One region of the Pseudomonas sp. Irchel 3A5 genome, then DNA from elsewhere that is predicted to be linked to it. Evidence: predicted binding sites of a transcription regulator. Region 1 holds the regulator's gene; the other holds the start of a gene.
What was found. The regulator sigma-54, encoded in region 1, starts transcription at its own class of promoters, with help from an activator protein. The targets are predictions, from matches to a motif close to ANTGGCATNNANNTTGCTNT.

Region 1 (7,462 bases):
CATGTACATCAGTACATTGCGCAATTACATCCGCGCAATGGGTGGAGAGTTGGAGATCGTTGCTACTTTTCCTGATGGACAGGTCAAGATCGAAAATTTCGCGAGTTGAAGGCTTTCCGCCGAGCTCTACAATTACTCCCCCTCATCAAACTTGTTATTGATCAACTCAACCAGACCCTCCAGCGCTGCCTGCTCCTGGTCGCCCTCGGTGGAAAGGTGAATATCCGTGCCCTTGCCTGCGGCGAGCATCATCACGGCCATAATGCTTTTGCCATCCACCATGCTGTCAGGTGAACGCCCAACGCGGATCTGGCAGGGGAACTTGCCGGCGACTCCGACGAATTTAGCGGCTGCGCGGGCATGCAGGCCCAGCTTGTTGATAATGGTGATTTGAAGAGCGGGCATCGCAGGGGAAGTCCTTTCAGCTTAAGTCGCGGTGGCGAACCTGAACGTTTTTGAGGGATTGTTGCAGGACCTGACCCAGGCGCTCGGTCAGGTACACCGAGCGGTGGTGGCCCCCGGTGCAGCCAATGGCAATGGTGACATACGAGCGGTTGCTGGCAGCGAAGCGCGGCAGCCACTTGTTGAGATACGTGAAGATGTCCTGAAACATCTCCTCCACATCAGGCTGTGCAGCAAGGTAGTCGATAACGGGCTGGTCCTTTCCTGATTTCTCTCGCAGTTCAGGTTTCCAATAAGGGTTTGGCAGGCAGCGCACATCGAATACCAGGTCGGCGTCCACGGGCATGCCGCGCTTGAATCCGAAAGACTCGATCAGGAAGGCCGTACCTGGCTCCGGCTTGTTCAGCAGGCGAAGCTTAAGCGTGTCGCGCAGCTGGTAGAGGTTCAGGTGGGTGGTATTGATCTTCAGGTCTGCCAGATCAATGATCGGCCCCAGCAACGTAGTCTCGTCCCGAATGGCCTCGGCCAGCGAGCGGTTGGCGTTGCTCAGAGGGTGGCGACGACGGGTTTCCGAGAAGCGTTTGAAGAGGGTCGATTCATCCGCATCCAGGTACAGCACATCGCACTGGATGTTGCGTGAACGAACCTCTTCCAGCATCTGCGGGAAGCGCGTCAGGTGACTGGGGAGGTTGCGTGCATCAATGGAGACGGCCAGCAACGGTTCGGCCAGCTCGGTATTGATCAGCGCGCGTTCGGCGAGTTCCGGGAGCAGACCGGCCGGAAGGTTATCAACGCAGTAGAAGCCGCTGTCTTCCAGGACATCCAGCGCGGTGCTTTTGCCGGAGCCCGAGCGACCGCTCACAATGATCATGCGCATGATTAATGCCTGTTTTGCTCGTCCAGTACTACCTGATAAAGGGCTTCGTTGCTCGCGGCACTACGCAGGCGTTCACGCACTTCTTTGCGGTCGAGCATGCTGGCGATCTGGCGCAGCAATTCCAGGTGTGCATCGGTAGCCGCTTCCGGGACCAGCAGGACAAACAGCAAGTCAACGGGGGCGCCATCGATAGCGTCGAAATCTACAGGAGCGTTCAGGTGCAGCAATGCGCTGATGGGTGATTCACATCCCTTCAAACGACAGTGCGGAATGGCGATGCCATTACCAAAGCCGGTAGAGCCAAGTTTTTCACGGGCGACAAGGCTCTCGAACACGACTTGCGAGTCCAGATCAGGCACTTCTCTGCCGATCAGGTTGGCAATCTGTTCGAGGACTTTTTTCTTGCTGCCGCCCGGCACGTTCACGAGTGAACGGCCGGGGGTCAGGATATTTTCTAATCGGATCATGTTTTTGGGGGTATCAGCGAGCCGTTGCACCCTGAAGGAGGCTGAGCTGCTTTTCCTTATGCTTGAGCAGTTGTCTATCCAGCTTGTCGGTCAAAAGGTCGATTGCCGCGTACATGTCATCATGTTCCGCATTGGCGACGACCTTTGAGCCGGGGATGTGCAGGGTGGCTTCGATTTTCTGTTTAAGCTTCTCGACCTCCATGATGACCTGCACATTAGTGATCTTGTCGAAGTGGCGCTCCAGTCTGCCGAGTTTTTCGGTGATGTAGTCGCGTAGGGCGTCGGTCACATCCAGTTGATGTCCACTGATGTTGACTTGCATACCGCTTTCTCCTTATTGCCAGTGCATAAAGAGGCAGGCTTTTGCCTGCCACTGGAACGCTGTGGCTAGCAACCGGGTTGCGTAGAACCGATTCGGGCCAGTGCTCGGGCGGTTACTACTGTACCTCTCGTCACATCAGTCGCTTGCGTTCACTAGACGGCGCAATGCCAAGTGATTCGCGGTATTTGGCTACTGTGCGACGGGCTACTTGAATGCCTTGTGCCTCCAGTAAACCAGCGATCTTGCTGTCACTCAACGGCTTTTTCTGATTTTCCGCTGCAACCAGTTTTTTGATGATCGCGCGAATGGCTGTGGACGAACATTCACCGCCTTCGGAGGTGCTTACATGGCTCGAGAAGAAATATTTCAACTCGTAAATACCACGGGGGGTATGCATGAATTTCTGAGTGGTTACACGAGAAATGGTCGACTCGTGCATGCCTACGGCCTCTGCGATGTCATGCAGGACCAGTGGTTTCATCGCCTCATCGCCGTACTCAAGGAAGCCGCGCTGATGCTCGACGATCTGCGTTGCCACTTTCATGAGGGTTTCATTACGACTTTGCAGGCTTTTGATGAACCAGCGTGCTTCTTGCAGCTGATTGCGCATGAACGTGTTATCGGCGCTGGTATCGGCGCGGCGGACAAAACCGGCGTACTGCGGATTCACGCGCAAGCGCGGGACTGATTCCTGATTGAGCTCAACCAGCCAGCGTTCGTTGTCCTTGCGCACGATGACGTCAGGCACCACGTATTCAGCTTCGGTGGATTCGATTTGCGAACCGGGGCGAGGGTTGAGGCTTTGCACCAGCTCGATGACCTGCCGCAGTTCATCTTCCTTGAGCTTCATGCGGCGCATGAGCTGCGAGTAGTCGCGGCTGCCCAGCAGGTCGATGTAGTCACTGACCAGTCGCTGTGCTTCGCTGAGCCAACGGGTTTTTGCCGGGAGCTGACGCAATTGCAGGAGCAGGCATTCGCTCAGGTTGCGCGCGCCGATACCGGCGGGCTCAAACTGCTGAATGCGGTGCAGCACGGCTTCAATCTCGTCGAGCTCGATATCAAGCTCGGGATCGAAGGCGTCGAGAATCTCTTCCAGAGTCTCGTCCAGATAGCCCTGGTTATTGATGCAATCGATCAGGGTCACGGCAATCAGGCGGTCGGTGTCGGACATCGGCGCCAGGTTCAACTGCCAGAGTAAATGGCTTTGCAGGCTCTCACCGGCAGAGGTACGAGTGGTGAAGTCCCACTCGTCATCATCATTGCTGGGCAGGCTGCTGGCGCTGGTTTGATAGACGTCTTCCCACGCGGTATCGACCGGCAGCTCGTTGGGGATGCGCTCGCTCCAGTCGCCTTCTTCCAGATTGTCCACAGTAGGAGCGGACTCCTGATAAGTCGGCTCCTGGACATCAGGATTAGGTTTCTGCTCGATGTTGTCAGCCAATGGGTCGGCGTTGTCGAAATCGTCGCCTTCTTCCTGGCGTTCCAGCATAGGGTTCGACTCCAGTGCCTCCTGGATCTCCTGCTGGAGGTCCAGTGTCGACAATTGGAGTAAGCGGATGGCCTGTTGCAGCTGCGGCGTCATCGTCAGCTGCTGGCCCATTCTCAAGACTAGCGATGGTTTCATGGCTGGGGCTTAACACCTTATTCGCCGGCGCACATGCGCCATCCACTACCGAGCGCCTGGGCGCGTACATAAGCAAATTATATGCCTGAAACTGAAGTGTTTGACTAGAGCGTGCTGGCATTTAATAACCATCAGCACCAAGGCCCAGTCCTGCCCGCCTTGAAAGCCGGGCACCACAGTTCTTTTTACAGGCGGAACTCGTGGCCGAGGTAAACCTCTTTCACCAGCTGATTTGCGAGAATGGTTTCCGAATCGCCTTCGGCAATCAACTGCCCGTCGTTGACGATGTAGGCGGTTTCACAGATGTCCAGGGTTTCACGGACGTTGTGATCGGTGATCAATACGCCGATGCCCTTGGCTTTCAGATGGTGGATGATCTGTTTGATATCGCCTACGGAAATCGGGTCCACGCCTGCGAACGGTTCGTCGAGCAGGATGAATTTCGGTGAGGTAGCAAGTGCGCGTGCGATTTCCACCCGGCGGCGCTCACCACCGGACAGGCTCATGCCCATATTGTCGCGGATATGAGTGATGTGAAATTCCTGCAGCAGGCTTTCCAGCTCCTTGCGGCGTCCGTCACGGTCCAGCTCCTGGCGAGTTTCGAGAATCGCCATGATGTTGTCGGCTACCGACAGCTTGCGAAAGATCGAGGCTTCCTGAGGCAGATAGCCAATACCTGCGCGTGCGCGGCCGTGCATGGGCTGGTGGCTGACATCCAGGTCGTCGATCAGCACTCGCCCTTGATCAGCCTGAACCAGGCCGACAATCATGTAGAAGCAGGTGGTCTTGCCAGCGCCGTTAGGCCCTAGCAATCCTACGATCTGACCACTTTCGATGGACAGGCTCACATCGCGAACGACCTGACGGCCCTTGTAGCTCTTAGCCAAATGCTGGGCTTTCAGCGTCGCCATTTACTGGGCCTTCTGCTGGTCGGTTTTCTTTTTCGGCTGGATAACCATGTCAATACGCGGGCGTGGTGTTGTCACCTTGCTGCCGCCATTGGCACGACCAGCGCTGACGATCTGTTTGACCGTGTCATAAACGATCTTCTCGCCTTCGGACGTGTTGCCATCGTTGATGACCTTGGCCTTGTCGATCAGAACGATACGATCCTGCGCAGCGTAGTACTGGATAGTGATCGCGTAGGCTTGAACGATAGGCTTGTCTACAGACGGCTTCTGCTCGTAGTACGCGAGGTTGCCGACCGATGTGAACACATCGACTTCACCTTGGGCATTACGTGTGATGGTCACGGTATTACCGGTGATCTTCATCGAGCCCTGGGTGATGATTACGTTGCCTTTATAGGTGGCAACGCCTTTCTTGTCGTCGAGTTGTGCGTCGTCGGACTGAATGTGGATCGGCTGATCGCGATCAGTCGGCAGGGACCAGGCGCTCGCGCTTCCCAGTGCTGCACCCAGGCCAAGCAAAAAAGGAAGGGTTTTAACGAGCCTCATACTGTCCTCTTACATTAGATAGCAGGTCCATCCTGCTGTCGTTCAAATACGCTTTCATTCCCTTGGCCGTAGTCACACCGCCCGCGCCGTCGATTCTAACGGCTTGCTCGGTCTGCGCATATTGCTTCTGCGGGAATACGGTCATTCGACTGCTGGTGATAATGGTCGTACGTTTTTTTTCGTCTGTTCGTGCTACGCGAACCGAGTCAATCAGTTCGACTTGCTCGCCACCAGGGGAAACCTCACCCGTTTTGCTCTGGATATGCCAGGGAAAGAGGGTGCCACGGTACATCTGCAAGTCTGGCGTGGTGAGCATTGTTACATCGGTGGCCTTGATGTGCTCGACCTTGTCTGCTGTCATTTCGTACTGCAACTTGCCATCCGGCAAATACTGCACGCTATGCGCATTGATTGCGTAAAAATCGATGGCGCTTTCGTCCACCGTTGCAGCCGGTTGCTCCATGAAGCTTTCCGGGCTGATGTTCCAATAACCTGCGGCTGCCAGCAAAAATGCCAGCACGCCGAGGATCAGAAACGTTCGAATTCTTTTGCTAAGCATAAATGGCTTCTGTCTATAAGTAGGCTGCGTGGGCGGCTTCAAGGCTGCCTTGAGCGCTCATGATCAATTCACAGAACTCGCGAGCTGCGCCTTCGCCGCCGCGTGCCTGGGTAATGCCGTGGGCATGTTGCCGGACAAAAGTTGCTGCATTGGCCACCGCCATGCCAAGACCGACACGCCGGATGACTGGCAAGTCTGGCAGATCATCACCCAGATAGGCGACCTGTTCGTAATTCAGGCCGAGCTGGCCGAGCAGTTCGTCGAGAACCACAAGCTTGTCTTCGCGGCCCTGATAAAGATGCTCAATGCCGAGATTCTTGGCACGGCGTTCAACGACCGGCGTCTTGCGGCCGCTGATAATGGCCGTTGCCACGCCCGAGGCGATCAGCATTTTAATGCCTTGGCCGTCCAGAGTGTTGAAAGTCTTGAATTCGCTACCGTCTTCAAGGAAATACAGGCGACCGTCGGTCAGTACGCCGTCGACGTCGAAGATGGCCAGTTTGATATTTTTACCGCGTTGCAGCAGATCGGTAGTCATTTGCACATCTCCATTACATGACGCCTGCGCGCAACAGGTCCTGCAGGTTGAAAGCTCCGACCGGATGATCATTTTCGTCAACGACGATGAGTGAGCCGATCTTGTTGTCTTCCATGATTTTCAATGCTTCAGCTGCAAGCATCTCAGGGCGGGCCGTCTTGCCGTGAACGGTCATCACGTCATCAATAGTCGCCAGGCGAATATCAATCGGACGATCCAGAGTGCGGCGCAGATCGCCGTCAGTGAATATCCCGGCCAGTCGTCCATCAGTCTCGATAACCGCCGTCATGCCCAGGCCCTTGCGGGTCATTTCCATCAGTGCGTCGCGGAGCAGGGTGCCACGCTGTACTTTCGGCAGTTGTTCGCCGACGTGCATGACGTGCTCGACCTTGAGCAGCAAGCGTCTGCCCAGCGCGCCACCCGGATGCGAAAAAGCGAAGTCTTCAGCCGTGAAGCCCCGGGCTTCCAGTAGCGCTACTGCCAGGGCGTCGCCCATGACCAGTGCCGCAGTCGTCGAAGAGGTCGGAGCCAGATTCAGCGGGCAGGCTTCATGCTCTACGCGGGCACTCAGATTGACGTCGGCTGCTTCAGCCAGGGTTGAACACGGGTTGCCCGTCAGACTGATCATCTTGATGCCGAGACGTTTGATCAGGGGCAGCAAGGTGACGATTTCAGCCGTTGTTCCCGAATTTGACAGGGCGAGGATGATGTCATCGCAGGTGATCATGCCCATGTCGCCATGACTGGCTTCGGCAGGGTGAACAAAAAACGAGGTGGTGCCGGTGCTCGCCAGAGTAGCAGCGATTTTTTTTCCGATATGTCCTGATTTACCCATGCCCACCACGACAACGCGTCCTTTGCTCGCGAGAATCATCTCGCAGGCCTCGATGAAATCTGCGTTGATATGCGCTAACAAACCCTCCACAGCTTCGATTTCGAGGCGGATGGTGCGTTGTGCTGACTGGATCAGGTCGCTGGATTGATTCATGTGAAAAATCGGTCGGCCGGTTAAAAGGCGGCGATTATAGCGGTAATGCGCGATTCCCTCACGTCTGATCGTCAAGCTTTGCGTTTAATCGTTCTGTGTAGCGATTGGTAGAGCTCGTTTGTAGGAAGTGTCGCAAATTGTGTATAGCGATATTGATTGATCGTCTTCGCCCTTTGGCGGGGCCTTATTGCGGTGGTATAGTTCGCCGCTGTTCCGCCCACCGAGACA
Region 2 (7,462 bases), on a different contig from region 1:
GAAATTATTTTTCCCAGTGATCGGTAACATTTGCCCTTAAGAATAGATGTGTTTTTGCCGGGGCGCAGAATGATGAATGACTGGATTCGTACCGCGATCAAAATCCTTGACTGCGATCAGCGCCGCTCGGCCGATACGCATATGCTCAAGCTTGATATTCCGGCGTTGAGCGGTATCGATATTTATATCAAAGACGAAAGCACTCACCCCAGCGGCAGTCTGAAACATCGTCTGGCGCGCTCGTTGTTTCTCCATGCGATCTGCAGCGGCAAAATTCGCCAGGGCACGCATGTGGTGGAGGCCTCTTCCGGTAGCACAGCCGTATCGGAAGCCTACTTCGCAAAACTGCTAGGGCTGCCTTTCACAGCGGTCATGCCGCGCCATACCGCCAGCAGGAAAATCCAGCAGGTCGAGATGCTCGGCGGGCGCTGCCACTTCGTGGAGCAATCCTGCGACATGTACCCCGAAGCAGAGCGGCTGGCTCGTCTCGACAACGGTCATTACATGGATCAGTTCACGTACGCGGAACGGGCTACGGACTGGCGGGGCAATAACAACATTGCTGACAGCATCTTTGATCAGTTGAGTGGCGAAGAACATCCCGTCCCGACCGCAATTGTGATGAGCGCAGGAACAGGCGGTACGTCGTCGACCATCGGCCGGTTCATTCGCTACAAGGGCCACGCCACCAAACTGATCGTCGTAGACCCGGAGAACTCGGTGTTCTACGACAGTTACCGCAGCGGTGACGCCGGCCTGACCAGCCTCAAGGGCAGCCGTATCGAGGGCATCGGGCGACCCAGAGTCGAAGCGTCGTTCTTGCCGGGGGTCATCGACGACATGCTGCAAATCCCTGATGCGGCCAGCATCGCCACCCTTGGCTGGCTGGAAAAGCTGATCGGTAAGAAGCCCGGCGGCTCGACGGGGACCAATGTCTGGGGCGCGCTGAAGGTGGCGCTGGACATGCAGGCGCAAGGCTTGAAGGGTTCGGTGGTGACGCTGATGTGCGACAGCGGCGAGCGCTATCTGGATACGTATTACGACCCTGAATGGGTCGAGCGCACCATAGGTGATCTTTCGCCGTATACGAAAAAGCTGGAGCGGTTGTTGATTGCGCGGTGAGCTGACAAGTTGAAGTGTGCACCGTTTCGGGGACTCACTTCGGAGTAGCAGATGCATCACGAGCGTGATGCGACCTCGAAATTGTCGTGGGACCGGCTTTAGCCGGGAAGGCGGCGTTTCAGACACCACACATGTGTTGTATTTACCGGCCTCTTCCGGACTAAAGCCGGTCCCACGTCTGCAACGCGACGCTATTTATTCACCCGCAGGTGGATTCGATTTCGCTTCCATCTCTGCAACCTTCGCCTCCAGCGCTTCGAGGCGGGCTCGGGTGCGGGCGAGGACGGCCATCTGGCTGTCGAATTCTTCCCGACTGACCAGATCCAGTTTGCTGAAGCCGCTTTGCAGCAGGGCTTTGAACTGGGTTTCAAATTCATTACGCGGGATTGGTGTTTCGCCATTGAACAAGCGCGAGGCGTGGCCGCTCAGGGCATCGAGAAAAGCTTTGGGCGCGAGCATGTCTACCTCCGGTTTCAGATGGGCGGCAGTGTAGCACGGACCGTCTATAGTCATTTCTAGCGAAGGCTGACGCACGATAATGGCGCACCAGCGCGTGCACGGACGCACTTTAGTTGTGCGCCTAGGCACTTCGCGGGGCGGCTCTGGTGCCTGAAACAGGGATCAAGAGCCTGTATTCAATGAAAAATCAGGAGATGGCAAGCTTTCTGCTTAGTCGCTGATGACCCATGCACTGATGCAGTCGCGTTGACGATTACAGTGCGGCAGGCGGAGCGGGGAATGTTTCGTCAAAAGCGGTTTTCTGGGGTTGGTCGGACCTCCTTCAGGCGACCGATGCGTTACAAAGCCAGGCACTGCGCTTAGACTTGAGTCGGGTTTGTTTTCCTGGGGCAAGTCCACCAATTCGGGAGAAAGTTTCATGAAGCTAGTCACTGCCATCATCAAGCCGTTCAAACTGGACGACGTGCGCGAGTCGCTGTCCGAAATCGGCGTGCAGGGCATCACCGTTACTGAAGTCAAAGGCTTCGGACGTCAGAAAGGCCACACCGAGTTGTATCGCGGTGCGGAATATGTAGTCGACTTCCTTCCCAAGGTGAAGATCGACGTTGCCATTGACGATAAGGATCTGGATCGCGTTATCGAGGCGATAACCAAAGCAGCCAACACCGGCAAGATTGGTGACGGCAAGATCTTTGTTGTGAATCTGGAACAGGCAATTCGCATCCGTACCGGCGAAACCGATACCGACGCAATCTAAGCCGCCAACCCAACGCCCCAGGAGAAAACAATATGACTCTGCGTCAATTCGCAGGGCTAGGAGCCCTGTTGTCCCTCGTAACCCCTGGCTTGGCCATGGCGGCAGACGAAGTGGCAGCCCCAGTACTCAACTCAGGCGACACCGCCTGGATGCTGACCTCGACAGCCTTGGTGCTGTTCATGACCATCCCTGGTCTTGCGCTGTTCTACGGCGGTATGGTCCGCTCGAAAAACATTCTTTCTGTGATGATGCAGTGTTTCGCCATCACCGGCCTGATCAGCATCCTGTGGGTCGTTTACGGCTACAGCATTGCGTTTGACACTACCGGTATGGAAGCAGGCGTCGTCAACTTCAACTCCTTCTTCGGCGGTATGGGCAAAGCGTTCCTGGCAGGCATCACGCCGTCCAGCATCACCGGCGCTGCTGCACTGTTCCCTGAAGCGGTGTTCGTCACCTTCCAGATGACCTTCGCCATCATCACTCCAGCCCTGATCGTCGGTGCTTTCGCAGAACGCATGAAGTTCTCCGCGATGCTGATCTTCATGGCTATCTGGTTCACTCTGGTCTACGCGCCAATCGCGCACATGGTCTGGGGCGGCGTCGGCGGCCTGATGTGGGACTGGGGAGTCCTGGATTTCGCAGGCGGCACCGTTGTTCACATCAACGCGGGTGTAGCAGGTCTGGTTGCGTGTCTGGTACTGGGCAAGCGTAAAGGCTTCCCTACCACTCCAATGGCTCCGCACAATCTGGGTTACACCCTGATCGGCGCGGCAATGCTCTGGGTAGGCTGGTTCGGCTTCAACGCCGGTTCCGCTGCTGCCGCCAACGGTACTGCAGGGATGGCGATGCTGGTTACCCAGATCGCGACCGCCGCTGCTGCTCTGGGCTGGATGTTCGCCGAGTGGCTGACCCACGGTAAGCCAAGCGCACTGGGTATCGCTTCGGGCGTGGTTGCTGGCCTGGTTGCCATTACTCCGGCTGCCGGTACTGTTGGCCCAATGGGCGCGCTGATCATCGGTCTGGCTGCAGGCGTGATCTGCTTCTTCTGCGCCACCAGCCTCAAGCGCAAGCTGGGCTACGACGACTCCCTGGATGCTTTCGGCGTTCACGGCATCGGCGGCATCATCGGCGCAATCCTGACTGGCGTGTTCGCAGCCCCTGCTCTGGGCGGCTTCGGCACCGTGACTGATATCGCAGCTCAAGTCTGGATTCAGTGCAAAGGCGTCGGCTTCACGATCATCTACACCGCGATCGTGACCTTCATCATCCTCAAGGTGCTGGACGCGGTCATGGGCCTGCGTGTCACCGAAGAGGAAGAAGCTGTAGGCCTCGACCTTGCGCAACACAACGAGCGTGGCTACAACTTGTAAGCCACTGTAAAAAAATGCCCGGTTTACCGGGCATTTTTTTGTCTGGCGTTTGTCGATAGATTGCTTGGTTCAAACCTCTCACCCCAGTACATCAATAGCTTTGCAAGGGGCATTCCTGACAGTTTGCGGAGAGACTGGTCAAGTTAGCGAACAAGCGCTGATGGCTTACAGAAAAGACGGATTATTGCGCGCTTTGCTTTTTCTGCCAGCGCGTTAGAATGCGCGCCGAATATGCGGAGAACTGTATGTGGCAACAGACCAGAATTACCCTGCGGGCAAGACCACGCGGGTTTCATCTGGTAACCGATGAAATTCTCGCAGGCTTGCCGGAGCTGCGAGAGTGTCGAGTCGGGTTGCTGCATTTGTGGCTGCAGCATACCTCGGCTTCGTTGACCATCAACGAGAACGCCGACCCGGCTGTGCGTCGTGACTTCGAGCGCTTTTTCAACCGTCTGGTGCCACAAGGCACCCACGGCTTTGAACATGAAGACGAAGGCCCCGACGATCTGCCGGCGCATTTCAAGGCCAGTTTGCTAGGCTGCCAGTTGGTATTGCCGGTTTCGGCGGGTCGATTGGCGCTAGGCACCTGGCAAGGTGTTTATCTGGGTGAGCATCGTGATGCTGGCGGTGCTCGCAACGTCCTCGCCACCCTTCAGGGTGACCAGGCATAACCGCTGTTTTGCAGCGGATGTTGAATTTCTTCCGGCAGCATTCGTAAACGTACGCAGCTGGGCTATAACTAATCTGCTTTCGCAAGTCATGAGGTAGAACATGAGCGACGATGACAACGACGATCTGGTTGATGATCTGGAAGGTGAAGAGGACGGTGAGGAGCTTGCGGCTGCTCCCGAAGAGGATGGCGCTGATGCCGATGACGGTGCGGAAGCTACGGTAACCCCGACCAAAGGCAAGGCCAAGGCTGCTGTCTCGGTTGATGAACTGCCTAGCGTTGAAGCCAAGAACAAAGAGCGTGATGCTCTGGCCCGCGCCATGGAAGAGTTCCTCGCCCGCGGTGGCAAGGTGCAGGAAGTGGAGGCCAACGTGGTCGCCGATCCGCCCAAGAAGCCGGATAACAAATACGGCAGCCGCCCTATCTAAGGGTGTCTGATGCCGTATAAGAAAAAGCCCGCTGTCGCTGCGGGCTTTTTTTTTGGCAAAAATCTGACCGCTTGCCCGAACACGTGGGAAATTTTTTGATAGCACGCAAGCGGATGTGAGGACGTGGGACCGGCTTTAGCCGGGAAGAGGCCGGAACGACCGCAACATATTCATTGGCTGAAATGCCGCCTTCCCGGCTAAAGCCGGTCCCACGTCGTCACCCACATTGAATCTCTCACAATCATCACCAACCGCAACACCAGCTACATCCAACTACGCAATACATCCGGCAGCTGCGTCAGGCTGCTGATCTCTGCATCAGGCAGTTTTTCTGCTTCCCACGGTTTACCCGCCGGGTTGTACCAGATCGCTCGCATACCGGCTTGCTGGGCGCCTGCGATGTCATCGCCGGGGTGATCGCCGATGTGGACTGCGGCGCCAGCATCAACGTTGGCGCGCTTGAGTGCTTCCACGAATGGAGCAGGGTCTGGCTTGCCGATGCCCAAGTCTTCAGCACACAGCGCGAAGGCGAAATAATCGGCCAACCCCAGGCGACGCACGTCAGCATTGCCGTTGGTGATCACACCCAACGTAAAGGTCGCGGCCAGAATCTCAAGGGTCGGATGGACTTCCGGGAAGATCTCGACCTGATGACGGCCATGCAGGAACACTTCAAAAGCCTGATCAGCCAGCGCCTGAGCCTCAACCGAGGGATAACCGGCGTCTTCCAGAGCATGGAACAGCACGCGCCGCCGCAGCTCGCTGATGCGGTATTTGAAGCCAGGGTCAGCTTCCACCAGGCGCGCGCGAATTTCCCCCAGATGCTCGACAGGCACCGGGCCAAGCTTGGGCGCATTTGCAGCAAGCCACTCGCGCAGGGTGGCCTCAGCGCTGACGATGGCCGGAGCGGTGTGCCACAGAGTATCGTCGAGATCGAAGGTGATCAGCTTAATCATGGTCAGAACCTTTGCGTTTGGCCCGCGGGTGGGCGCTGTCGTAGACCGACGCCAAATGCTGGAAATCCAGATGGGTATAAATCTGCGTGGTCTTGATGTCAGCGTGGCCGAGCAACTCCTGCACTGCGCGTAGATCCTGGGACGACTCAAGCAGATGGCTCGCAAACGAGTGGCGCAGCATGTGCGGGTGCAGGTTTTGCCCCAACTCACGCTCACCGACCGCTTTGACCCGCTTCTGAATAGCGCGCGGCCCAAGACGTCGACCTTGCTGGCTAATGAACACGGCGTCATCTTCAGGGTTGGCCAGGGCGCGCAATGCAATCCACGCCTGCAGCGCTTCACGGGCTTTCCTGCCCACTGGCAGAACCCGGGTCTTGCTGCCTTTACCGAGCACTTGCACCAGGCCTTCGCTCAGGTCCAGTTGCTCCATGTTCAAGCCGGTCAGCTCGGACAGACGCAGGCCCGAGGAATAGAACAGCTCCAGAATCGCCTGATCGCGATGGGCGAGGAAGTCGTCTTCAACGCCGCCGTCCAGCAACTGCAGGGCACGGTCGGTATCAAGGGTTTTCGGCAGGCGTCGTTCACCTTTGGGCGGCGACAGGCCGTTGGCAGGGTCGTGCTCGCAGATGCCTTCGCGATTGAGGTAGTGATAGAGCCCGCGTACCGCCGAGAGCAGACGCGACAGACTGCGCGAGGACTGCCCCTGCTGATGCTGACGGGCGATCAGGCTGCGCAGATGTTGAATATCCAGCGCAGCCCAACTGCTCAGCTGTTGCTTCTCGCAGTACGCCAGCACTTTGTTGAGGTCGCGGCGATAAGCCTCGAGCGTGTGTGGCGACACTTGGCGCTCACTGCGCAAATGTGTGCAGTAAGCGTCCAGTTGTCGTTCCATCACTAGCGAACCGAGCGTAAAGAGTGGGTGAAACGCGGCAGCAGACGGCTCAGTACATCGGCGATGTAGTTGAGAAACAGGGTGCCTACCGAGCTTTTGTAATGCTGCGGATCGCGGCTGCCGATGGCCAGCACGCCATGCAGGCCAAGATGATTAAGGGTCACAACGGCGGTAGAGCCGACTTCCTTGCCTTGCTCGGCACCAAACAGGAAGGTCAGTTCGTGCTCACGCAGCGCGCCGCACACGGTCTTGTCGCCGATCAGACCACCGATAGCTTTTTGCGCATCGACGCTGCTGACCCAACGACCAACCGGCATCGCGCTGTCACTGAACAGGATCAAGCTGACAAAGGGCACCTGAAAGTCCTGCCGCAGGCTGTCTTCAACAGCAATCACAATTTCTTCGAGACTGCTGGCGTCCATCAGCGCCAGGTTGAGGCGGCGGGTCTTTTCGAACAGCCGGTCATTGTCCCGGGCGACGTCCATCAGTTGCGACAGACGATGGCGCATCTCGATGTTGCGCTCGCGCAGCAGCTTGAGTTGACGCTCAACCAGCGAAACGGTGTCGCCGCGCTGATGCGGAATACGCATCGACACCAGTAACTCGTCGTGCTCGGCAAAGAAATCCGGGCGGTCGAGCAGGTAAGCGATGATCGCCTCTGCTTCAAGTTTCGGCACTGCGGCATCGACCGGCGATTCGCCAGGCTTGCCGGTTGAAGTCTGAGGCTTGTCAGTCATCGCTTTTGCTCACTCATAGACGAACCTGGCCTTCATATACCCGGACAGCGGGACCGGTCATCAGGACCGGA

Region 2: the regulator sigma-54 is predicted to act here: its motif matches at 1,775-1,794, upstream of glnK (P-II family nitrogen regulator).

Annotation. Positions count from the first base shown of each region.
Region 1 covers NZ_FYDU01000008.1:163,733-171,194, reverse strand. The annotation lists gene CKW31_RS15205 (XRE family transcriptional regulator) at 1-109, shown strand, start outside; gene CKW31_RS15200 (HPr family phosphocarrier protein) at 133-405, opposite strand; gene rapZ (RNase adapter RapZ) at 422-1,279, opposite strand; gene ptsN (PTS IIA-like nitrogen regulatory protein PtsN) at 1,282-1,746, opposite strand; gene hpf (ribosome hibernation-promoting factor, HPF/YfiA family) at 1,760-2,068, opposite strand; gene CKW31_RS15180 (RNA polymerase factor sigma-54) at 2,199-3,692, opposite strand; gene lptB (LPS export ABC transporter ATP-binding protein) at 3,878-4,603, opposite strand; gene lptA (lipopolysaccharide transport periplasmic protein LptA) at 4,604-5,149, opposite strand; gene lptC (LPS export ABC transporter periplasmic protein LptC) at 5,136-5,708, opposite strand; gene CKW31_RS15160 (HAD family hydrolase) at 5,722-6,246, opposite strand; gene CKW31_RS15155 (KpsF/GutQ family sugar-phosphate isomerase) at 6,260-7,234, opposite strand.
Region 2 covers NZ_FYDU01000002.1:446,944-454,405, reverse strand. The annotation lists gene CKW31_RS04675 (PLP-dependent cysteine synthase family protein) at 70-1,122, shown strand; gene CKW31_RS04670 (accessory factor UbiK family protein) at 1,318-1,581, opposite strand; gene glnK (P-II family nitrogen regulator) at 2,000-2,338, shown strand; gene CKW31_RS04660 (ammonium transporter) at 2,371-3,708, shown strand; gene CKW31_RS04650 (secondary thiamine-phosphate synthase enzyme YjbQ) at 3,954-4,379, shown strand; gene sutA (transcriptional regulator SutA) at 4,480-4,806, shown strand; gene CKW31_RS04640 (HAD family hydrolase) at 5,070-5,762, opposite strand; gene xerC (tyrosine recombinase XerC) at 5,755-6,654, opposite strand; gene CKW31_RS04630 (DUF484 family protein) at 6,657-7,391, opposite strand; gene dapF (diaminopimelate epimerase) at 7,405-7,462, opposite strand, start outside.